2 linked regions of the Verrucosispora sp. NA02020 genome follow. The protein of the gene in region 1 interacts with the protein of each later gene in a pairwise test. Links are inferred from orthologs where the notes say so. Each region holds a gene or a part of one and is shown on either strand. Other genes may lie near its edges.

What was found.
Region 2: the proteins of thrS (region 1) and rplA interact in binary tests that used the Escherichia coli proteins (3 or more experiments, as listed by UniProt). The link is inferred for Verrucosispora sp. NA02020 from one-to-one orthologs.

What each region holds. Positions count from the first base shown.
Region 1 is NZ_CP054923.1:2,409,750-2,422,168, forward strand. The notes cover bases 4,049-6,947. They hold thrS (threonine--tRNA ligase), read left to right. Parts: upstream 4,049-4,445; coding sequence 4,446-6,449; downstream 6,450-6,947. Other genes in these bases: HUT12_RS10590 (DUF1775 domain-containing protein), read right to left, coding at 4,049-4,245; HUT12_RS10600 (HIT domain-containing protein), read left to right, coding at 6,645-6,947. Also shown: HUT12_RS10575 (adenosine deaminase), read left to right, coding at 1-916; HUT12_RS10580 (HAMP domain-containing sensor histidine kinase), read right to left, coding at 1,189-2,583; HUT12_RS10585 (response regulator transcription factor), read right to left, coding at 2,619-3,308; more of HUT12_RS10590, read right to left, coding at 3,394-4,048; more of HUT12_RS10600, read left to right, coding at 6,948-7,157; HUT12_RS10605 (aldo/keto reductase), read left to right, coding at 7,501-8,559; HUT12_RS10610 (elongation factor G-like protein EF-G2), read right to left, coding at 8,690-10,813; pgsA (phosphatidylinositol phosphate synthase), read left to right, coding at 11,061-11,672; HUT12_RS10620 (phosphatidylinositol mannoside acyltransferase), read left to right, coding at 11,669-12,419. UniProt on the Escherichia coli protein: Catalyzes the attachment of threonine to tRNA(Thr) in a two-step reaction: L-threonine is first activated by ATP to form Thr-AMP and then transferred to the acceptor end of tRNA(Thr). The rate-limiting step is amino acid activation in the presence of tRNA.
Region 2 is NZ_CP054923.1:6,387,618-6,398,282, reverse strand. The notes cover bases 6,248-9,076. They hold rplA (50S ribosomal protein L1), read left to right. Parts: upstream 6,248-7,218; coding sequence 7,219-7,935; downstream 7,936-9,076. Other genes in these bases: HUT12_RS28505 (hypothetical protein), read left to right, coding at 8,802-9,076; HUT12_RS28510 (ABC transporter ATP-binding protein), read left to right, coding at 8,017-8,805; rplK (50S ribosomal protein L11), read left to right, coding at 6,705-7,136; nusG (transcription termination/antitermination protein NusG), read left to right, coding at 6,248-6,489. In the rest of the region: HUT12_RS28565 (bifunctional diguanylate cyclase/phosphodiesterase), read left to right, coding at 859-3,390; rpmG (50S ribosomal protein L33), read left to right, coding at 3,786-3,953; HUT12_RS28545 (MaoC family dehydratase N-terminal domain-containing protein), read left to right, coding at 4,079-4,525; HUT12_RS28540 (MaoC family dehydratase), read left to right, coding at 4,527-4,919; preprotein translocase subunit SecE, read left to right, coding at 5,330-5,728; more of nusG, read left to right, coding at 5,767-6,247; more of HUT12_RS28505, read left to right, coding at 9,077-9,491; rplJ (50S ribosomal protein L10), read left to right, coding at 9,818-10,366; rplL (50S ribosomal protein L7/L12), read left to right, coding at 10,420-10,665. UniProt on the Escherichia coli protein: One of the primary rRNA binding proteins, it binds very close to the 3'-end of the 23S rRNA. Forms part of the L1 stalk. It is often not seen in high-resolution crystal structures, but can be seen in cryo_EM and 3D reconstruction models.

The sequences.
Region 1 (12,419 bases):
GGGGCGTACGCCGGTCCCCACCGACCCGCAACTGCTCGCCGACTACTTCGTCTTCCGCGACTTCGCGCACTTCGTCGAGCTGTACCTGAGCGTCGTCGACCTGGTTCGCGACCAGGAGGACGTCTGGATCCTCACCCACGAGGTGGCCCGGGAGTTGGCCCGCCAGCAGGTGCGCTACGCCGAGTTGACGGTGACGCCGTACTCGCACGTGAGCCGGGGCATCCCGGCACCGGCGTTCTGCGAGGCGATCGAGGACGCCCGCAAGCGGGCCGCCGCCGACTTCGGCATCGAGCTGCGCTGGTGCTTCGACATCCCCGGCGAGGCGGGCCTGCCGGCCGCCGAGGAGACGCTGCGGATCGCCCTCGACGAGCGCCCGGACGGGCTGGTCAGCTTCGGCCTGGGCGGCCCCGAGATCGGGGTGCCCCGGCCGCAGTTCAAGCCCTACTTCGACCAGGCCCGGGCGGCGGGGCTGCACTCGGTGCCGCACGCGGGGGAGACCACGGGCCCGCAGACCGTCTGGGACGCCCTGCGCGAGCTGGGCGCCGAGCGGATCGGTCACGGCATCTCCGCCGCACAGGACCCGGAACTGCTGGCGTACCTCGCCGAGCGGCAGATCGCCATGGAGGTCTGCCCGACCTCCAACGTCCGGACCCGGGCGGTGGCCGTCATCGAGGAGCACCCGTTGCCGACGCTGGTCGAGGCCGGGCTGCTGGTGACGATCAACTCCGACGACCCGCCGATGTTCGGCACCACCCTCGACGACGAGTACGCGGTGGCCGCCCGACTGCTCGACGCCGGCCCGGAGCAGGTGGCGGCGTTGGCCCGCAACGCGGTGGCCGCCTCGTTCCTCGACCCGGCGGGCAAACAGCGGATCATCGCGGAGATCGACGCCTACCTGGCCGCCGCGCGCGACTGACCGCGCGGTCCGTGGGGACGTCCCCGGTCCCGGCCGACCCCGGTCGGGACCGGCGGAGGCATCGAGGTGCGCGCGACGGGAGGAGGTGTGGGGGGACCGTGTCTCCCGCCGCGCGCACGGCTCCGCCGGCCGATGTGCGCTGGGAGCGGTAGGCCGGCGGAACTGCTGGTTTCGGACCTGATCCTGACACCCGTACCGGGCCAATGGGACGTCGTTAATTCGGATCTAAGGAAGACTTGTGCCGCCGCACAACCCGGCGGCTCGTGCCGTCGTCAGCCGTCGGTGGGCCGTTGCCTCGGCCAGCGCCGGCCGCTGCCCTTCTGCTCCCGCGCCTCCCGCGCCATCCGACCCACCAGGCCGAACCGGCTGACCTGCCGGGGCGTCGCCTCCGGGTCGGCGAGCAGCATCACCACGCTGGCGCCGCCGAGTCGGGCCCGGTCGATGCTCACCGAACCGTTGGCCTGCAACGCCACCCGCTTGGCGATGTCCAGCCCGAGGCCGGTGGAGCCCTGGTCGCTGGTGCCCCGGCGCAGCGCGCGATCCGGGTTGGCGATGCCCGGCCCGGCGTCGTCGATCCGGATGGCCACGTACCCGTCGCGGCGGGACACCGCCACCTCGAACGCGGTGCCCTGCGGGGTGTAGCGGAACACGTTGCCGATCACCGCGTCGAGCGCGGCGGCCAACTCGGCCCGGGGCACCGGCGCCGGGATCCGCAACTGGGCGCCGACCACCCGGTGCGGGCGGTTCTGGTCGCCGGCGAGGGCCGCCCAGAACACCATCCGGTCCCGGACCACCTCGCTCACGTCGCACATCGCCGGTGCCGCCTCGGTGGCCACCGCCTTGCGGGTGGTCTTGATCAGCACGTCGATCTCACCCTCCAGGGTGACGATCGCCTGCCGGATCCGCCGGATGCCGCGTCGGTGGTCCAGCTCCGCCTGGCTGAACGCGTCCACGCTGGTGTCGTCGGACTCCAGCGCCTCCGCGTCGAGCCGGAGCACGGTCAGCGGGGTCCGCAGCCGGTGGGACAGGTCCGCCACCAGCTCCCGCTCCTCGGTGCGGGCCGCGACGAACCGCTCCGCCATCCGGTTGAACGCGTGCCCGGCCTCGGCCAGCTCGCGCGGGCCGCTCGGCTCCACGCGTACGCCCAGGTCGCCGTCGCTGACCGCGCGGGCCGCCTTGACCAGCCCCCGGGTGGCGTCGACCGTACGGGCGGCGAGCCGGTCCACCACCAGCACGGCGGCACCCACCAGGGCGACGGCCACTCCGACCAGCAGCCACCAGCGGCCCGAACCGCCGAGCGCCTCGTCCGAGACGAAGACCTCCACCACGGCCGTCCGGTCGCCCAGCACCACCGGGTCCAGCCGCAGCACCCCGCCGTCGACGTCGACCACCAGTGAACGTCCCTCGGCGCGGGCCCGGTCGAGCTGGCCTGCGTCGGCGCGTCCGGCCCCGGCGTCCACGTCGTCGAGACCGTGCACCACCGGGCGGGTCGCCGGGTCGACGCCGCTCGCCTCGATCGCGCGCTCCACCAGCACCGGCTGGGTACTCACCGCGAGCGCGCCGGTGACCAGCGCGCTGCGCCGGGCCGCGTCGGCGATCGCCTCGTCGCGGGCCTGGCCGCCCAGGGTCAGGCCGAGCGGGATCAGGAAGGCCAGTGCCAGCAGGATGCCGGTGCCGCCGGTCAGCAGCGCCAGCGAGCGCCTCAGTCCGGCGCCACCAGCCGGAAGCCCACCCCCCGCACGGTGCGAAGGTAGCGGGGTTTCGCCGCGGACTCGCCCATTTTGCGGCGTAGCCAGTACAGGTGCACGTCGATTGTCTGGTCCTCGCCGACCGATGGCTGCCGCCATACCTCCTCCAAGAGTTCCCGCCGGGACACTACCCGGCCAGGTCGGGCGGCGAGATAGGCCAGCAGGTCGAATTCCTTACGTGTCAGCGCCAGCGCCTCACCGTCCAGGAGGGCGCTGCGTTCACCGACGTCGACCCGGAGCCCGCCGACGCTGTGCACGGCCGGTGCCACGCCGCGACTGGCGCGGCCGACCCGGCGCAGCACGGTGGTGATCCGCGCGTCCAGGTGCGCGCCGGTGAACGGTTTGACCATGTAGTCGTCGGCGCCGGCCCGCAGCAGCTTCACCACGGACTGCTCGTCGTCGCGGGCGGTGGCGATGATGATCGGTACGTCGGTGATGCCGCGCAGCATCCGCAGCGCGTCCGACCCGTCCAGGTCCGGCAGGCCCAGGTCGAGCACGACCAGATCGGGGGTCTCGGCGGCCACCCGGCGCAGCGCGTCCAGCGCGGTGCCGACCGCGTGCACAGCGTGGCCCCGGTCGGTGAGGGAACGAAGCATCGCGCCGCGTACGACGTGATCGTCTTCGACCAGCAGGACGGTGGCCACGCCAGAACGGTACTCGGAGTGGCGCGGTACGTCGTTGCGGCCCACCCGACAACGCGCCAAGCTGGTACGACGACGAGGCCGACCCTCAGCGGTTCGCGCCGGCCTCGACCACCTCGTCGTCGCGGCGCTGCGCCGGGTCCGCGTCGGCCGTCGGCTCGGCGGTGGGCTGCTCGTCGAGGACCGACCGGTCGATCTCCTCGGCGGTGCGGCGGCGGCGTCGACTGATCAGCCAGCCGATCACCGCGCCGCCGCCGAGACCGGCGACCAGGCCGGCGGCGAGCAGGCTGTTGGCGTTCGGGCCCTCGTCGGGCGTGGCGGCGGCCGGCGCGGGATCGCCCGGCGCGGCCCCGCCGGGGGCCGCGCCGTGAGCGCCGTGGGCGGCACCCGGGTACGCCGGGTCGCCCGGGGTGAGGGTCAGCGCGGGCAGCGGACGCTGGCCGGGACCGTTGCCCCAGTGCACCTGGAGGCCGTCGGCGTAGGTCTGGGTCAGCGCGAACTGCACCTGCTCGGTCTGCGGCAGCGGCGCCATCGAGAACACCAGCCGGGCCGGTCCCTGCGCCGCCGGCCCCGAGGCCCGGGTCCAGGTCAACGCGGCGGTCACCACGTCGGTCGCCGGGCCGTGCATGCCCGCGATCGGGACGTCCAGTTTGCGGGGAGTGATCGCGGGTGCCCAGCCCTCCACCGAGAGCGGATACACCTCGGCCACCGGCGTCTCCACCGGCATCCGGATCTCGATCCGTTCGGTCCGGACCCCGGGCCGCTCGTCGGGCACCACGAACTCGAGCTTGACCGAGTTGCCCTGCTGGGCCTCGGCCGGAGTGAACGTCACACCGTCGGCCCACGCCGTGCTCGCGGGCCAAAGCAGTACCCCGGCCGTGGCCAGGGCGGCCACCAGCGCGCCCCGGCGTCGACGGCTGCCGCCGCGCGTCATCGCCATGCTGGGTTCCCCTCCACATCGACGTGGCCGGAACCGGCTCCGGCCACACCTGGTAGTTCGGATCCCGGGCCGAAAAGGTTCAACGGTGGCGGGATTCGTCCCCTACGGTGTCGGGGACGGTGGCCACCACGCCGACCGATACCATCGCGGTGAGCCGTCACCGGCACCTTTCCGTCACATCTGCTGCGAGGAGTTCACCCGTGTCCGCACCCCGTACCCCCGCCGTGGCCGACCCCGTCGTCGTCGCCGCCGGGACCACGGCGGCCGACGCGGTGGCGGCGGCCGGGTTGCCCACCACCGGCCCGAAGGCGATCGTGGTGGTCCGCGACCCGCAGGGCACCCTGCGCGACCTGGACTGGCGTCCGGCCGAGGAGACCGCCGTCGAGCCGGTCGCGCTGGACTCGCCGGACGGGCTCGACGTGCTGCGGCACTCGACCGCCCACGTGCTGGCCCAGGCGGTGCAGGACGTCTTCCCCGAGGCCCGCCTCGGCATCGGTCCGCCGATCGAGAACGGCTTCTACTACGACTTCGCGGTGGAGAAGCCCTTCCAGCCGGACGACCTCGCCAAGGTCGAGAAGCGGATGCAGGAGATCGTCAAGTCCGGACAGCGGTTCCGGCGGCGGCGCTTCGACAGCCTCGACGAGGCCAAGGTCGAGCTGGCCGCCGAGCCGTTCAAGCTGGAGCTCATCGACGTCAAGGGCGAGGGGCTGGACTCCTCCGAGGTGATGGAGGTGGGCGGCGGCGAGCTGACCATCTACGACAACCTCGCCGCCGACTCCGACAAGGTCTGCTGGTCCGACCTGTGCCGGGGCCCGCACCTGCCCAACACCCGGCTGATCGGCGCGTTCAAGCTGATGCGCTCGGCCGCCGCGTACTGGCGGGGTAGCGAGAAGAACCCCCAGCTCCAGCGGGTGTACGGCACCGCGTGGCCGACCCGGGACGCGCTCAAGGCGTACCTGAAGCTGCTGGAGGAGGCGGCCCGGCGCGACCACCGCAAGCTCGGCGCGGACCTCGACCTGTTCAGCTTCCCCGACGAGCTCGGCTCCGGCCTGGCGGTCTTCCACCCCAAGGGCGGCATCATCCGCCGCGAGATGGAGAACTACTCGCGGATCAAGCACGAGCAGGCCGGGTACGACTTCGTCAACACCCCGCACATCACCAAGGGCCACCTCTACGAGGTCTCCGGGCACCTCGACTGGTACGCCGACGGCATGTTCCCGCCCATGGAGGTGGACGGCGCCAGCTACTACCTCAAGCCGATGAACTGCCCGATGCACGACCTGATCTTCCGGTCCCGTGGTCGCTCCTACCGCGAGTTGCCGCTGCGGATGTTCGAGTTCGGCACGGTCTACCGGTACGAGAAGTCCGGTGTGGTGCACGGCCTGACCCGGGTGCGCGGCATGACCCAGGACGACGCGCACATCTTCTGCTCCGAGGAGCAGATGGCGGGGGAGCTGAAGTCCCTGCTCGCCTTCGTGCTCGAACTCCTGCGCGACTACGGGCTGGACGACTTCTATCTGGAGCTGTCCACCCGCAACCCGGAGAAGTCGGTCGGCACCGACGAGAACTGGGAGCGGGCCACCGAGGCGCTGCGGTCGGCGGCCGAGGAGTCCGGCCTGGACCTGGTGCCCGACCCGGGTGGCGCGGCCTTCTACGGCCCCAAGATCTCCGTGCAGGCCAAGGACGCCATCGGCCGGACCTGGCAGATGTCCACCATCCAGGTCGACTTCAACCTGCCGGAGCGCTTCGGTCTGGAGTACCAGGCCGCCGACGGCACCCGGCAGCGGCCGGTCATGATCCACCGGGCGTTGTTCGGCTCGATCGAGCGGTTCTTCGGCGTGCTCACCGAGCACTACGCCGGGGCGTTCCCGGCCTGGCTGGCCCCGGTGCAGGTGGTCGGCATCCCGATCCGTGAGGACCACGCCGACTATCTGCACGGCTTCGTCGCCGCGCTGCGCGCCGAGGGCGTCCGCGCCCAGGTGGACGCCGGTGACGACCGGATGCAGAAGAAGATCCGCACCGCCCAGCAGCAGAAGATCCCGTTCATGGTGATCGCGGGGGACGACGACGTGGCCGCCGGCACCGTCTCGTTCCGCTACCGTGACGGCTCGCAGCGCAACGGGGTGCCGCTGGACGAGGCGGTCTCCCACGTACTCGACGTCGTCCGCACCCGCACCAACGTCGGCCCCTCCGCCCAGATGTAAGGAAGGGCACCTTATTAACGCCTGCGGTAGAGCAGGGGACCCTTCCTCACATCACAGCGCGTGCCGCTCCACTGATCACGACGCGTGCCGCTTCTGCGCTCACGACGGGTGCCGGGCCGAGGCTCGGCACCCGCCCGTCGGGGCCGTAGGATCGCCGGTGTGACTGGGGGAGCGGACGAGCACAGCGACAGGGACATGGCCGACGGGCTGGACCGGCTCTGGACGCCCCACCGGATGACCTACATCTCCGGCGAGGACCGACCCGAGGGCGGGTACGAGCAGCCCTCCGGTTGCCCGTTCTGCCTGGCGCCGGCCCGGTCGGCGGAGGAGAGCCTGGTCGTGGCGCGGGGCGAGCACGTCTTCGTGGTGCTCAACCTCTATCCGTACAACCCGGGGCATCTGCTGGTCTGCCCGTACCGCCACGTGGCCGACTACACCGACCTGGACGAGCCGGAGACGGTCGAGCTGGCGTCGTTCACCCAGGCCGCCATGCGGGTGATCCGCAAGGTCAGCAATGCGCACGGCTTCAACCTGGGGATGAACCAGGGCGGGGTGGCGGGCGCCGGCATCGCCGCCCACCTGCACCAGCACGTGGTGCCTCGTTGGGGCGGCGACGCCAACTTCATGCCGGTGATCGGGCAGACCAAGGTGTTGCCGCAACTGCTCGGCGACACCCGGGACCTGCTCGTACGCGCCTGGCCGACCTGACCTCACCCGCGCCTCTCGCGCCGCGCCTCCGGCACTCCTGGGCTCCGCGCCTCGCCTCCGCCCTGGGTCCGGCGAGGTGTGCGCCGACCGCTACCGCTGCGCCGCCTTTGCTCTGCTCCACCCCACGCAACGGTTACGCGCTGAAGTCGATGCGTATCGGTGAGCAGAGCAAAGGGGGCGGGGAGGGAAACCGGATCCGGGCCGATCCGCAGGTCGTCCGGGTGGGGCACGAAACGGGGCGGATCCGGGTCGATCAGGGGTGATCCGTGGGAGACGGTCCCCCGTACGGATGATCGTGCTGGATGTCTGTCAAACCCTGTCCGGAAGATGGCACGATGCGCCGGTGGCGGAGTCGACGCGGACGCTCGGGCGCAGCGGGATCGAGGTCAGCGCCCTCGGCATGGGCTGCTGGGCGATCGCTGGCCCCTGGTCCGAGGGACACACCCCGCTCGGCTGGGGGGCGGTCGACGACGAGGAGTCCGTCCGGGCGGTCCGCCGCGCCCTCGACCTCGGCGTGACCCTCTTCGACACCGCCGACTCGTACGGTGCCGGGCACGGTGAACGGCTCCTCGGCCGGGCCCTGGGCCGCCGGCGCGACGAGGCGGTGATCGCCACCAAGTGGGGGTACACGTTCGACGAGCGGTCCCGGCAGGCAACCGGCAGGGACGCGTCCCCGGCATACCTGCACCGGGCGGTACGGGACTCGCTGCGCCGTATCGGCACCGATCGGATCGACCTGTACCAACTGCACCTGGCCGACCTGCCGGTGGCCCCGGCGCAGGCGTTGATCGGCGTCCTGGAGGACCTGGTCACCGACGGGCTGGTGCGGGCGTACGGCTGGAGCACCGACCGGGTCGACCGGGCCGTCGCGCTCGGTCAGGACGCCCGGCACGGCGCGGTCGTCCAGCACAGCCTGTCGGTCCTCCGGGACGCCCCCGACCTGCTCGCGGTCTGCGACAAGTACGACCTGGCCAGCGTCAACCGGGGGCCGCTGGGGATGGGGCTGCTCACCGGCAAGTACCACCACTGTTCGACGCTGCCGCACGACGACGTCCGGGGGATGACCTCGGGATGGCTGGAGTGGTTCCGGGGTGGGCGGCCCGCGCCGGAGTGGCTGCGTCGGGTGCACGCCGTGCGGGCGGCGCTGACCGCCGACGGGCGCACCCTGGCGCAGGGCGCGCTGGGCTGGATCTGGGCCCGCAGCGACCGCACCATCCCGATTCCGGGGTGCCGTACGGTCGCCCAGGTCGAGGAGAACGCCGCCGCCCTGGCCCTCGGTCCGCTGCGCCCGGATCACTTCGCCGAGGTCGAACGCCGACTCGCCGCCCTGCGCTCGGCCGCCCTGCGTGAGGTGGACCGCCCCTACTGGCCCAGCCCCATGCTCCCCATCGCCCGTCCCTGACCACACCTCGCGCCGATCATGGAGTTGTGGCGCTCCCAAAAGGCCAAATTCGGACCAATGGACAGCCACAAGTCCATGATCGCGACGACGGCGGGCGTGCGGCGGCGTGCGTGCGGCGGCGGTGGTGGTGTCAGGGGGTGGGGTGGGAGTCGAAGCGGAGGAAGCGGCGGTGGAAGGTGCCGGTGCCGGCGGTCATCGCGCGCAGCTCCACCGCGTACCGGAGCAGACCCGTCGCGGGCACCTCGGCGCGTACCAGGGTGCGGCCCTCGGCGTCCGGGTCCGGTTCGGTGCCGAGCACCCGGCCGCGTCGACCGGAGAGGTCGCCCATCACCGCGCCCACGTTGCCGTCGGGGACCCGGACCGTCACCTCGTCGATCGGCTCCAGCACGACCGGTGCGCCCTGCTCGGCGGCGTCGCGCAGGGCCAGCGCCCCGGCGGTCTGGAACGCCGCGTCGGAGGAGTCGACGCTGTGTGCCTTGCCGTCGACCAGGGTCACCCGCAGGTCCACCACCGGGTGACCGGCGACCAGCCCGCGTTCCATCTGGGCGCGTACGCCCTTCTCGACCGAGGGGACGTAGTGGTGCGGTACGGCGCCGCCGACGACCCGGTCGACGAAATCGAAGCCGGCTCCGCGCGGCAGCGGTTCCACCTCGATGTCGCAGACCGCGTACTGGCCGTGCCCGCCGGACTGTTTGACGTGCCGGCCGTGTCCACGGGCCGGTGCGGTCAGGGTCTCCCGCATCGGCACCCGCACCGGTTCGGTGTCCACCTCGACCCCGCCGGCGCGCAACCGGTCCAGGACCACGTCGGCGTGTGCCTCGCCCATGCACCAGAGCACCACCTGGTGGGTCTCCGGGTTGCGTTCCAGCCGCATCGTCGGGTCACCCGCCACCAACCGGGCCAGGTTGCGGGCCAACGCGTCCTCGTCCGAGCGGGTCTTCGCGACCACGGCCACCGGCAGCAGCGGCTCGGGCATCTCCCATGGGGCGATCAGCAGCGGGTCGTCCTTGGCCGAGATGGTGTCGCCGGTCTCCGCGCTGCCGGACTTGGTGATCGCGCAGATGTCACCGGCCACCGCGACACCGACCTCGCGCAGTGTGGCGCCCAGCGGGCTGTAGAGGTGGGCGACGCGCTCGTCGGCGTCGTGGTCCGGGTGACCGCGTTCGGCCAGGCCGTGTCCGGCGATGTGCACGGTACGGTCCGGAGTCAGCGTGCCGGAGAAGACGCGTACCACGCAGACCCGCCCGACGTGCCGGTCCACGGTCGTCTTGACCACCTCGGCGACCAGGGGACCGTCCGGGTCGCAGGTCAGCGGCGGGCGGGGCGAGCCGTCGACGCCGGTGACCGGCGGCAGGTCGTGCTCGGGCGGGGACGGGAATCCGGCGGTGAGCACCTCCAGCAGGACGTCCAGCCCGACGCCGGTGGCCGCGCAGACCGGCACGACCGGATAGAAGTGACCTCGGGCGACGGCCTTCTCCAGGTCCTCGACCAGCAGGGCGGGATCGATCTCCTCGCCGCCGAGGTACCGGTCCATCAGGGTCTCGTCCTCGCTCTCCGCGATGATCCCCTCGATCAGCTCGTCGCGGGACTCCGCGATCGCCGGCAGGTGCTCCGGGTCGGGTTCGCGGACCTGCGCGGGCAGGCCGGCGGTGTAGTCGAAGACCCGTCGGGTGATCAGCCCGAGCAGGCCGGCGGTGGACTCGCCGTCGTCACCGAGCATCGGCAGGTAGAGCGGGACCACGTTGTCGCCGAAGACGCGCTGGCACAGCGCCACCGCCTCGTCGAAGTCGGCGCGCGGGTGGTCCAGGCGGGCGACGGCCACCGCACGGGGCATGTCGACGGCGGCGCACTCCTCCCAGAGCGCGGCGGTGGCGGCGTCCATGCCGTCGACGGCGGAGACCACGAACAGGGCGGCGTCGGCGGCCCGCAGTCCGGCCCGCAACTCGCCGACGAAGTCGGCGTAGCCGGGCGTGTCCAGCAGGTTGACCTTGATCCCGTCGTGGTGCAGCGGCGCGCAGGAGAGCGCCACCGAGCGCTGCTGGCGTACGGCGGCGGGGTCGTGGTCGCAGACGGTCGTCCCGTCGGCGATCGAACCCGGCCGGTCGATCGTGCCGCTGGCGGCGAGCAACGCCTCGACAAGCGTCGTCTTGCCCGCCCCGGAGTGCCCGACGAGCACCACGTTGCGGATCCTGGCGGGGTCGGTCACCGCCGGCACACCGCCGGCGGCCCCCTTGTCGTGACTCTTCTGCGCCATCGGGGCGCACCTCCCTCAACCGGTGGTGGTAGGTGGCGACCGCCGCGCGCGACGGAGACGCGGCCCGGGCGGGTACTGCGGCGATATCTTCCGGGGGACCGCTCCGCAGCGTGCAGTCAACGGGTGGTCGGGTGAGCCGCGTCACCTTACTGCTCGATCTCACACCCGCAGGCGGACCGACACAAGCCTTGCCACGCGGACCGGCGGTGTCGTCGGCCAGGGAGCCGACCGTTATCGTGGGACCGCCATGGCGAAGATCTTCCAAGTGTCGGCCCGCGCGGGGATGACCCGCGTCGTCGAGCCGATCGCCCGCAGCCTGCTGCGCGCGGGCGTGTCCCCCAACGCGGTCACCGTCGCGGGCACCGTCGGAGTGCTCATCGGCGCACTCGGCTTCGGTGCACGCGGCCATCTGGTCGCCGGTGCGCTGATCGTGACGGTCTTCGCGCTCACCGACCTGCTCGACGGAACGATGGCCCGGATGAGCGGCGGGTCCACCAAGTTCGGCGCGTTCCTCGACTCCAGCATGGACCGGGTCGCCGACAGTGCCGTCTTCGGCGCGGTCGCCTTCTATCTGGCCGGGGAGGGGGACCGCGGGGGCATGGCCGCCGCGTTGATCTGCCTGGCCGCCGGGGGTCTCGTCTCGTACGTCAAGGCCCGCGCCGAGGGGCTCGGGATGAGCGGCGACGTGGGCATCGCGGAGCGTACGGAGCGGCTGCTGATCGTCGGCGTCGGCGGCGTGCTCGCCGCGCTGGTCCACCCGGCGGCGCTGCCGATCGCGCTCTGGCTGCTGGCGGCGGTGTCGCTGTTCACCGTCGGCCAGCGGATGCGGTACGTCTACCGGCAGGCCCAGCTCAGGTGAACCTCACCGAACTCGGGTTCGTCGCCGGCTGGCGGCTGGTCCGGGTGCTGCCCCGGCCGGTGGCGGCGGCGGCGTTCGACGCGGTGGCGGACCGGGCCCACCGCCGTCGGGGCAGGGGTGCCAGCCGGCTGCGCGCCAACCTGCGCCGGGTGGTCGGTCCGGAGCTGCCCGACCAGGAGCTGGACGAGCTGGTCCGGGCGGGCCTGCGGTCGTACTCCCGCTACTGGATGGAGGTGTTCCGGCTGCCGTCGCTGAGCCGGGAGCAGGTGCTCGCCGGTTTCCGGCTGGACGGCACCGAGATGCTCGCCGCCGACGTGGCGGCCGGGCGGGGCGCGGTGGTCGCGCTGCCGCACGCCGGTAACTGGGACCTGGCCGGTGCCTGGGTGGCGGCCAACGGGTGGCCGCTCTCCACCGTCGCCGAGCGGCTCAAGCCGGAGGGGGTCTTCGAGCGGTTCGTGGCCTTCCGGGAGGGCCTGGGCATGGAGATCCTGCCCACCACCGGGGGAGACCGTCAGCCCATCGACGTGCTGACCGACCGGCTCCAGGCCGGTGCGGTGGTGCCGCTGCTGGCCGACCGCGACCTCTCCGCCCGGGGCGTGGAGGTGGACTTCTTCGGCGGCCGGAGTCGGATGCCGGCCGGTCCGGCGCTGCTGGCGCTGCGCACCGGTGCCCCGCTGTACGTGGCGTCGCTGTGGTACGAAGCGGATACGGCGTGCGCCTCGATCGAGGGGCCGTTGCCGCTGCCGG
Region 2 (10,665 bases), 4.0 Mb from region 1 along the record:
CGAGGTCGGGTAGCGGTGAACCGGGAAGGTCGCATTCTTCGTCCGGCCGCTGGTCGGCGAGGACGCCGAATGTCTCGGACGGCGGGAGCGGGTACCCGACAGATCGGCCGTCGGCGCTGTTGAGCAGCGCCTTCGTGTAGGTTGGCACGATTCGGCCATCCATGGGGGTGACTGCGATGGTGTGTTCGGCCTACTCTGGGTTCGTGCGGCTCCACACCGTCGCCGATGGGGTGTCGGCCCGGCGGTGCTCTACCTGGTGATCCGGCTGCTGTCCGCCACGCGATGGAGGACGCGGGTCGGCGCGGGGCAGGCGGAAGAGTGGTCGCGGACGCGGGGTAACTGATCGCTTACGGTGGCGTGATTGGAGGTCTTCCGCCATTCCGCATTATCCGGTCAAAAGTATTCTTCGCCATTGTCCGCTAGATCCGCTACGCCGCCTTAGTAGGGAATGGGTGGTTGGTGTCTTCTTCTTCAGTGGCACCGGTGCTGCCAGCGCTGACCTGCCCGGACGTTGTACGCGACGGGTACGTACGTGTCGTGCGGCACGACAACCGGACCAACATCAGGTCTGTGAACTTTCCACCGGCCGACTCGCTGTGGCACCATCGGGGGACCTCCATCGCGTTCCCTTCACCCCACTCAGGAGCACAGATGTCTGCTCGACGTTTGGGCCGGCTACTCGGCTCCCTCTTGCTGGTTTCCGGCCTGGTTCTCGCGACGAGCACGGTCGCGGAGTTCGATGTCAGGGCGAATGGTCTCGAGTGGAACATGCCGACCCTAGGGTCGCTGATCCCCTGACGGGCCTTCGCGCGTCCGGGCCCCTCCGGGATCCGCTGAGTTCAGGTCGCTAGGGGAGCCATGACGCCTCGCCCCCGCCCCATCCGACGGCGGACGGAGTACGCCTGGCTGGTCACCGGGCCGTTGGCGCTTGGTGCTGTCGTCTTCTCACTGATCCTCGGGCTGACGACGTCCCCCTCCCTGGGGGACTGGCCGATGACGTTGCTGCTCACGGCGGCGATGGTGGCCGCCGCACTGCCGACCATCAACGTCGTGGTGCGGCGTCAGGCGCTCGCCGCCACGCCGACCGAGATCCCGTTGGTCGTCGCCCTCTATCTGCTGCCGCCGCTGTCGGTGGTGCTGGCGTACACGGCCGCCGCCATCGTGGTGCAGATCCGCCGCAAACTGCTGCCGGCGAAGTTCTGGTTCAACGTCGCGCTCGCGGCGATAGCGACATCTCTGGCGACCGTGGTCTACCACGTGTTGCCGCAGCCGGGTGGCGTCGGTCCGGGTACCTGGGCCGTGCTGACCGTCGCCGTGGGTACGCACACCCTCGTCGCGTTGGCCGCCGTGGTCGCGGTGGTCTCCGTGGTGCAGGGCTGGCAGGCCGGGCGGGAGATGCTCCGGGCGGCGCCGCCGATGCTGCTCGCGGTCACGATCAACCTCGCCATCGGCCTGGTGATCATCATCGCGCTGGAGGGCACGCCCTGGGCGGTGTTCCTCTTCGCCGGTCTGGGCATCGCCTTCGCGCTGGTCTACGGCTCGTACGCCCAGTTCTTCCGGCAGCACCGCACGGTCGCCGAGATGTACGAGTTCACCAAGGGGATCACCGAGAGCGGACCGGACGGCAACCTGATCGACGCGTTGCTGGTCCGGATCCGCAGCCTGATGCAGGCGGAGTCCGCCACCCTCTGGTTGCCGGCCCAGGGCCGCCACCCGGAGGTGCTGCTGACCGCCCAGGAGGGCAAGCCCGGCCTGCTGGACTCCACGCACAGCCCGGCCGCGTTGCGGGACGTCGCGGTGGCCCGGCAGGAGACCGTGGCGGTCAGCAGTCGGCTGGGCGGCGACGACCTGGAGTTGCGCGACACGCTGGAGTCGACCTCGGTCAAGGACGTGATCGTGGTGCCGCTGCGGTCCGGCAAGGCGGTCATCGGCACCCTTGAGGTGATCAACCGGCTCGGCGACACCAACTCGTTCCGGGCCGCGGACGTGACCGTCTTCGAGACGGTCGCCGCCCACGCGGCGGTCGCGCTGGAGAACTCGCGCCTGGTCGACCGGTTGCGGCACGACGCGTACCACGACGGGCTCACCAAACTGCCCAACCGCCGTCGGATCCTCGGCGCGCTGACCGAGGCGGTCCGGATCCGGGCCCCCGGCGAGGTGGTGGCGCTGCTGCTCTTCGACGTCGACCGCCTGCGCCAGGTCAACGAGTCCCTCGGGCACGCCGCGGGGGACAAGGTGCTGGTCGAGGTCGCCGACCGGCTGCGTGGATGCGTACCGTCGGCGGCCCTGGTCGGTCGGGCCGGCGGCGACGAGTTCCTGGTGACGTTGCGTCTGGAGAGTGCCGAGGCGGCGGTGGAACTCGCCGGCCACCTGCGCGAGCAGATCCGGGACGAGATGGTCTTCGACGCCCTCACGTTGGACGTGGACACCGCCGTCGGCGTGGTGGTGCATCCGGATCACGGCAGCGATCCGGCGACGTTGCTGCAACGGGTGGACGTGGCGGCGTCGGCCGCCAAGTCAGTCCCCGGCAGCGTGCAGCTCTACACACCGGCCCTGGAGTCGCGTGCGCTGCACCGGCTGGGTCTCGCCGGCGACCTGCGCAGCGCCCTGGAGAACGGCGAACTGGAGATCTACTACCAGCCGAAGGTGACGCTGCGCGACCGGCGTCTGGTGGGAGTGGAGTGCCTGGCCCGGTGGGAGCATCCCACCCACGGCACGGTCGCCCCACAGGACTTCGTCGCGGTGGCCGAACACACCGGCCAGCTCGGGCGACTCACCGAGTTCGTGCTGCGGGAGGGGCTGCGCCACAGCCGTGACTGGGCGCACGGCGGCCAGTCGCTCGCCGTCGCGGTCAACATCTCCGCGCGTACGCTCAACGACCAGCACTTCCCGGAGCGGGTGCGCGAGTTGCTGGCGGAGTACGACGTACCGGCGCAGCTGTTGACCCTGGAGATCGAGGAGGCCGGGGTGCTGGACGGCACCGACCGGCCCATCCCGACCCTGCGCCGCCTGCGGGACCTCGGTGTACGGCTCTCGGTGGACGACTTCGGCACCGGCAGTTCCTCGCTGGCCCACCTGCGCCGGTTGCCGGTGCACGAGGTGAAGGTGGACCACTCCTTCGTCCAGGGCATGGCGACCGATCCCGGTGACCTGGCGATCGTCAACGCCGTGGTGACCCTCTCGCAACAGTTCGGCCTGACCGTGGTGGCCGAGGGAGTGGAGAGCGAGCTGACCCTGGAACTGCTCCAGGACATCGGCTGCGAGATCGGCCAGGGATTCCTGTTCAGCCGCCCGCTGCCGTACGAGCGGCTGGAGGCCTGGTTCGGCGCCCAGGTCGACCCGGAGTCGATCACCGACAACGAGCTGCCGCGCCTGCGAGTGGTCCCCTGAGCTGGGTGTCCGACGTCCCCGGGGATCCGATTTCACCAGCGCGGTAGGGCCGTGTACTCTTACCTCTGCCGCGGCCACCGAGTGATCGCGCAGGCCCCCTTAGCTCAGTCGGCAGAGCGTCTCCATGGTAAGGAGAAGGTCTACGGTTCGATTCCGTAAGGGGGCTCAGAGGGTCCGGCTGGGCCCACCACGGCGGTGTAGCTCAGATGGTAGAGCAAGCGGCTCATAATCGCTGTGTCGCCGGTTCAAGTCCGGCCACCGCTACTCTCGTCCGTCCGGAGCATTCCGGCGGTCGGTGGCACGGGCGCCTTGGGCGCCCGCTTTGCGTGTCCGCCCTTGTGGTGCGTACGCTGTAGCGCTGTAGTTGTATCCGTTAGCGAGGAAGGCACTCCGCCGTGGCGAAGGCGACCGATGTCCGGCCGAAGATCACTTTGGCGTGTGTGGAGTGCAAGGAGCGCAACTACATCACGCGCAAGAACCGCCGTAACGACCCGGACCGCATCGAGCTGAAGAAGTTCTGCCCCCGGGACGGTCGGCACACCGTTCACCGCGAGACCCGCTGACCCGTCCGGGCCGACTCGGCCCGGGTCGACGCGTACCACGATCGCCGGTTCGTGCGGCGGCGCGGCCCTCGGGCCGACGTCGACCGCGCGGATCGGCGTTCGTGCGTTGCGTGTAGGTTCGCGACATGTCCCTGGACCACTCCTTCGTCGGCCGCAGTTTTCCGCCGACCGCCCCCTACCAGGTGGGCCGCGAGAAGATCCGTGAGTTCGCGACGGCGATCGGGGCCACCGATCCCGCCTACCACGATCCGGAGGCGGCCCGTGCCCTGGGCCATCCGGACGTGGTCGCGCCGCCGACCTTCCCCGTGGTGATCACCATGGCCGCCAGCCGTCAGATCGTCGAGGACCCGGCCCTCGGCGTCGACTACAGCCGGGTCGTCCACGGCGACCAGCGGTTCGCGTACACCCGCCCGGTGGCGGCCGGCGACGAGCTGGTCTGCGTCAACGTCGTGGAGGACATCACCAGCCGGGGTGGTCACGAGTTCCTGACCACCCGGACCGAGGTCAGCACGACCGCCGGCGAGCCGGTGGTCACGGTCTGGTCCAAGCTCGTCGTACGCGGGGAGGCCTGACATGGAGCTGACCACCCAGACGTTCCGAGTGACCCGGGCGGACCTGGTCCGCTACGCCGGCGCCTCGGGCGACTTCAACCCGATCCACTGGAACGACAGGTTCGCCACCAAGGTCGGTCTGCCGGGCGTGATCGCGCACGGCATGTTCACCATGGCGCTGGTCGGCAGGGCCGTCACCGCCTGGGCCGGTGGACCCGACGCGGTGGTCGACTACAACGTCCGGTTCACCCGTCCGGTGGTGGTGCCGGACGACGACCAGGGCACCGAGATCGTGGTGACCGCAGTCGTCCGCGAGGTCACCGATGCGGGCCTGACCAGGCTCGACATCACCGCCACCTGTCAGGGCGAGAAGGTGTTGTCGCAGGCGCGGGCCATCGTGCGGACGACGGGCTGACCGGCACCGCTCGCCGCGATCGGCAGACCGGTTGGGAAAGTCGGGTCCCTACCCGTACACTGGTCCGCCGTGGGGCAAGTGACTCCTGCCTGGTCGTGTGACCGGGTGGGACGAACGTTGCCACACAGGGGTGTAGCTCAATTGGCAGAGCAGCGGTCTCCAAAACCGCAGGCTGCAGGTTCAAGTCCTGTCACCCCTGCGCCTCAGGCCTGACCGTTCCGTGGGTCGCGTCACCGCTCGGTGGCGTGCGGCCCGTGGTGGTGGCATCGGCGGAGAGGTTCCGAGGCATCGGGGCCCCTCCGGTTGATCCGCCGGCCGCGGCCCGTCCCGGGACGGTTGGTCCGGCCGGCGTGACCAGCGCCGCGTACGCGTACCGCGTGCGACCCCGACATCCCGCGACGGAGGGCGAAGTGGCCGACAACAAGCGGCGCGGCGAGGACGCCGACGACGACCGCCTGAACGACGAGGTGGTCAACGACGGTGACGGTGCCGACGACGACGCCACCGACGCGGACGATCTGGTATCGCGGGGCGGCACCGCCACCCGCGAACGGGCGAAGGCGGATTCCGCCGACAGCCGGTCGAAGACGCGTGCCGATGCCGACAAGGTGGGCCTGTTCGGCCGCGTCGCGCGTTTCATCCGCGAGGTCGTGGCCGAACTGCGTAAGGTCATCTGGCCGACGCGCAAGGAGCTGCTGACCTACACGGCCGTGGTGGTCGCATTCGTCGCGATGATGCTGACGATCGTGGCCGGCCTTGACTACGCCTTCGCGAAGGGCGTGTTGTGGGTCTTCGGCAACCCCAGCTGACCGGCTGACTGTGCCGATAGTGACGGAAGTGAGCAAGCGTGCCTGAGTACGACGAGACCGCCGAGACCCCGGACGAGCAGTCCACGGTGGCGACGGCGGCGAACGACGAGTCGGTCGAGGCCGCCAGCGAGCCGGAGTTCGCGACGACGGAGCCCGCACCCGACGAGGACTACGACCCGGTCGCGGAGCTGCGGCAGAAGCTGCGCTACGCGCCGGGCGACTGGTATGTGGTGCACTCGTACGCCGGCTATGAGAACAAGGTCAAGACCAACCTCGAGACCCGGATCACGTCCCTCGACATGGAGGACTACATCTACCAGGTCGAGGTGCCGACCCGGGAAGAGGTCGAGGTCAAGAACGGCAAGCGGTCCCAGGTCCAGGCGAAGGTCTTCCCGGGCTACATCCTGGTCCGGATGGAGCTGACCGCCGAGTCCTACTCCTGCGTGCGCAACACGCCCGGGGTGACCGGCTTCGTGGGTGCCACGGACCGGGCCGACCGTCCGGCCCCGCTGAGCCTCGACGAGGTGCTGAAGTGGCTGGCGCCGTCCGTCGAGACCGAGCAGAAGAAGGCCAAGCCGGAGATCAAGGTCCTCGACTTCGAGGTCGGCGACTCGGTGACGGTCACCGACGGCGCCTTCGCGTCGCTGCCGGCCACGATCAGTGAGATCAACGCCGACCAGCAGAAGCTCAAGGTGCTGGTGTCGATCTTCGGCCGGGAGACGCCGGTGGAGCTGAACTTCAACCAGGTCGCCAAGATCTGATCGCATCGACCGTCGGCGACGGCCCAGAGGGTCGTCGTCGGCGGTCGCCGTCGTTCGTCTGGCCCGTCCCGCCCCCGTCGGGCAACCTCTGTGGGCGGGTGGATTCCGACCTGCGCTACCCTAGAACGTCGCCGCCGTCCCACACGCGCTGACCGTGCGCGCTCGACGGCGACGTCGGTGCGAACAATTCCCAGTTCCAAGCCCCAGGAAGTGACATGCCTCCGAAGAAGAAGCTCGTCAAGACGTTCACGCTTCAGCTGCCGGCGGGCCAGGCCACCCCGGCGCCGCCGGTGGGCCCTGCGCTCGGTCAGCACGGCGTGAACATCATGGAGTTCTGCAAGTCCTACAACGCGCAGACCGAGTCGCAGCGGGGCGATGTCGTCCCCGCCGAGATCAGCGTGTACGAGGACCGGTCCTTCACCTTCGTGCTGAAGACCCCGCCCGCCGCCCGGCTGCTGATCAAGGCCGCTGGTGTGGCGAAGGGCTCGGGCGTCCCGCACACCCAGAAGGTCGGCTCGGTGACCCGCGCCCAGCTGCGTGAGATCGCCGAGAAGAAGATGGCCGACCTCAACGCCAACGACCTCGACCAGGCTGAGAAGATCATCGCCGGCACCGCCCGGTCGATGGGCCTGAACGTCACCGACTGATCTCGGTCACCAGCGACCCGTACGGATCGTGGGAGGGCGCGCGAGCACCGCGGCCCGCCAGAAACCACAGGAGTAGACAGAAATGCAGCGCAGCAAGAGCTACCGCAAGGCCGCCGAGGTCATCGACCGGTCGAAGCTCTACACCCCCGCCGAGGCCGTGAAGCTGGCCAAGGAGACGACCAACGTCAAGTTCGACGCCACGGTCGAGGTCGCCATGCGCCTCGGCGTCGACCCCCGCAAGGCGGACCAGATGGTCCGCGGCACGGTCAACCTGCCGCACGGCACCGGTAAGACCGCCCGCGTGATCGTCTTCGCCGCCGGCGCGAAGGCCGAGGAGGCCGTCGCCGCCGGTGCCGACGAGGTGGGTACCGACGAGTTGGTCGCCCGGATCCAGGGCGGTTGGTTGGACTTCGACGCGGCGATCGCCACGCCGGACCAGATGGCCAAGATCGGCCGGATCGCGCGGATCCTGGGCCCGCGCGGTCTGATGCCGAACCCGAAGACCGGCACGGTGACCATGGACGTCACCAAGGCGGTCGCGGACATCAAGGGCGGCAAGATCACCTTCCGGGTGGACAAGCACTCCAACCTGCACCTGATCATCGGCAAGGCCTCGTTCTCCGAGACCCAGCTGGTGGACAACTACGTGGCGGTCCTGGACGAGGTGCTGCGGGCCAAGCCGTCCGCGGCGAAGGGCAAGTACCTCAAGAAGGTCACCCTCACCACGACCATGGGCCCGGGCGTGCCGATCGACCCGAACCTGGTGAAGAACCTGCAGGAGGGCTCGGCCGACAGCTGAGCAGGACGAACGCCTCGAGGGGCCCCGCCACACGACCGTGGCGGGGCCCCTTCACCGTGACCGAGGTGGCAAGCTCGCCTGATGCGACTGGAGGACGTCTGGCTGCGGTACCGCCGTCCCGGTCCCTGGGTGCTTCGATCGGTGACGATCGAGATCGCGCCCGGCGAGGCGGTGGTGGTGCACGGGCGCAACGGCGCCGGCAAGTCGACGCTGCTGCAACTCGTCGCCGGGATCCTGCCGCCGTCCCGGGGGCGGGTGCGCGATCGACCGGCCGTGGTGGGCTGGGTACCGGAACGTTTTCCCGCCGACCAGCCCTTCACCGTCGAGGGATACCTCGACGCGGCAGCCCGGGTGCGTGGACTCGCTCGTGACGAGGCGGGCCGGGCGGTGCACCACTGGGTCGAGCGCCTCGGTCTCGGACCCTTCCGGGCCAGCCGGCTGCCCCAGCTCTCGAAGGGCACCGCGCAGAAGGTCGGTCTGGCCCAGGCACTGCTGCGCCCGCCGGGACTGCTCGTCCTCGACGAGCCCTGGGAGGGCCTGGACGCCGCTGCCCGCGAACTGGTCCCCGAGGTCGTGGGCGAGGTGCTGGCCGAGGGCGGTGCGGTACTGGTCAGCGATCATCGCGGTGAGACGGCCCGCCTGCCGGGTGCCCGGCAGTGGACCGTCGACGGTCAGACGGTGGCCGAGGGGCCGTGGGCCGGTGCGGAGGCCACCGTCGTGGTGGAGGTGGCGGTCCCGGCTGCCGACGTCGCCGACGCCGTGCGCCGGCTGCGCGCCGACGGTCACCGCGTCCTCCGGGTACGCGGACACGACGCGTCGTCGGAGGTCACCGAGTCGTTGGCCGGGGCGGCCTCCGAGGTGGCGCCGTGATCGCGCTGGTCCGGTTCCGGCTCGCGGGCTTCCTGCGTACCGGACGGGCGCTGGCACCGGTCCTGGCCGGCCTGCTCGTGTTGGGCATCCTCTACGGCGGTGGCCGCGCCGAGCCGGCCGAGGCCTACGGCGTGTCGGCGGTGGTCCTCTTTCCGGTCCTGGCCTGGCAGACCAAGATCCTGCTGGACGTGGAGCCGGACGCTCAGCGTCGGCTGGCCGTGGTCGCGCTCGGGCCGACGCGGGAGTGGGCGGCCGGACTGCTCGCCGCGGCGACCGCAGGTCTGGGTCTGATCGCGGTCGCGCTGGTGATCCCGTGGCTGCTCGGCGGGATGGCCGTGCCGACCGGACCGGACGACCGGTCCATCGTCGCCGGCCTGGCACTCGGCCTCTGGGCGCACCTGATCGCCCTGCCGGCTGCCGTGGCGCTCGGTGCCCTCGCCGGCCGGGCGGTCACGCGCAGCGCCGGGTACGGCGTCGCGGTGCTCGTCCTCGGTGTGGTCCTCGCCCTGGTGTTCGGCCGCGTCGACCCGGCGCTCCGGTGGCTGGCCCCGCCGTTGCTGACCACCGCGCGGGCGCTGGCGGGGTCCCTGTCGTGGGCGACCGGGGTGCTGGTGACCGCCTGGGCGCTCGGTTGGGCGGCCGTGCTTCTGGCGGGTTGTCGGCGTGCCCGCCATCGACGTGCCTGACGTTCACCGTCCGTGGTGACCGAGCGCACTCCGGGGCGATTTGGCGGCTACCGGGAGTAGGGCGTAACCTAGGCCGCGAAGTTCCACCCAGAGACCGCTGGTCACCGTGCTCCGGCACGGTCGAAGGTCCGCGAAGACGGGCGACCCGCGTAGGGCGGCAAGCGAAAACTGGCAGAGTCCCCGTGGTCCGCCGACTGCGATGATCTCCGCCGACCTCGCCCCGTGCGCCCTGCGCCGGGGCTTTTCTGTTGCCGCGATGCCTCCGTCCCCGTCACAGGCGCCTGTCTGCGACGGTGACCAGCCTCGAGTAACGAGAGAGGAGGGACATGGCGGACAAGCCGATCCGGGCCGACAAGGCCTCGGCCGTTGCTGAGCTGACGGAGAACTTCCGCAGCGCGGGTGCCACCGTGCTGACCGAGTACCGCGGTCTGACGGTTTCCCAGCTCACCCAGCTGCGGCGCTCGCTCGGCAAGGAGACCACCTACACCGTCGCCAAGAACACGCTGGCCAAGCGTGCTGCGGCAGATGCGGGTATCTCCGGCCTCGACGAGCTGTTCACCGGTCCTACCGCGCTGACTTTCGTTTCGGGCGACGTCGTCGAGGCGGCGAAGGGGCTTCGCGACTTCGCGAAGTCCAACCCGAAGCTCGTCATCAAGGGCGGCGTCTTCGAGGGCAAGGCCATTTCCGCGGCCGAGGTCACGAAGCTCGCCGACCTGGAGTCCCGTGAGGTGCTGCTGGCCAAGCTGGCCGGCGCGATGAAGGGCAACCTGAGCAAGGCCGCGGCCCTGTTCCAGGCCCCGCTGTCGAAGACCGCCCGTCTGGCGGCCGCCCTGCAGGACAAGAAGCGTGAGCAGGAGGGCGCCGAGGCGGCCTGAGGCCGCGCGGCGCACCCACGTTCTTAGTTAACCATTCAGAAAGGACGCCAGATATGGCGAAGCTCAGCACCGAAGAGCTGCTCGACGCGTTCAAGGAGATGACGCTGATCGAGCTCTCCGAGTTCGTGAAGCAGTTCGAGGAGACCTTCGAGGTCACCGCCGCCGCCCCGGTCGCGATGGCGGCGGGCCCGGCCCAGGGTGGCGCTGCCGCCGAGGCCGAGCCGGAGAAGGACGAGTTCGACGTCATCCTCGACGCCGACGGTGGCAAGAAGATCCAGGTCATCAAGGTCGTGCGTGAG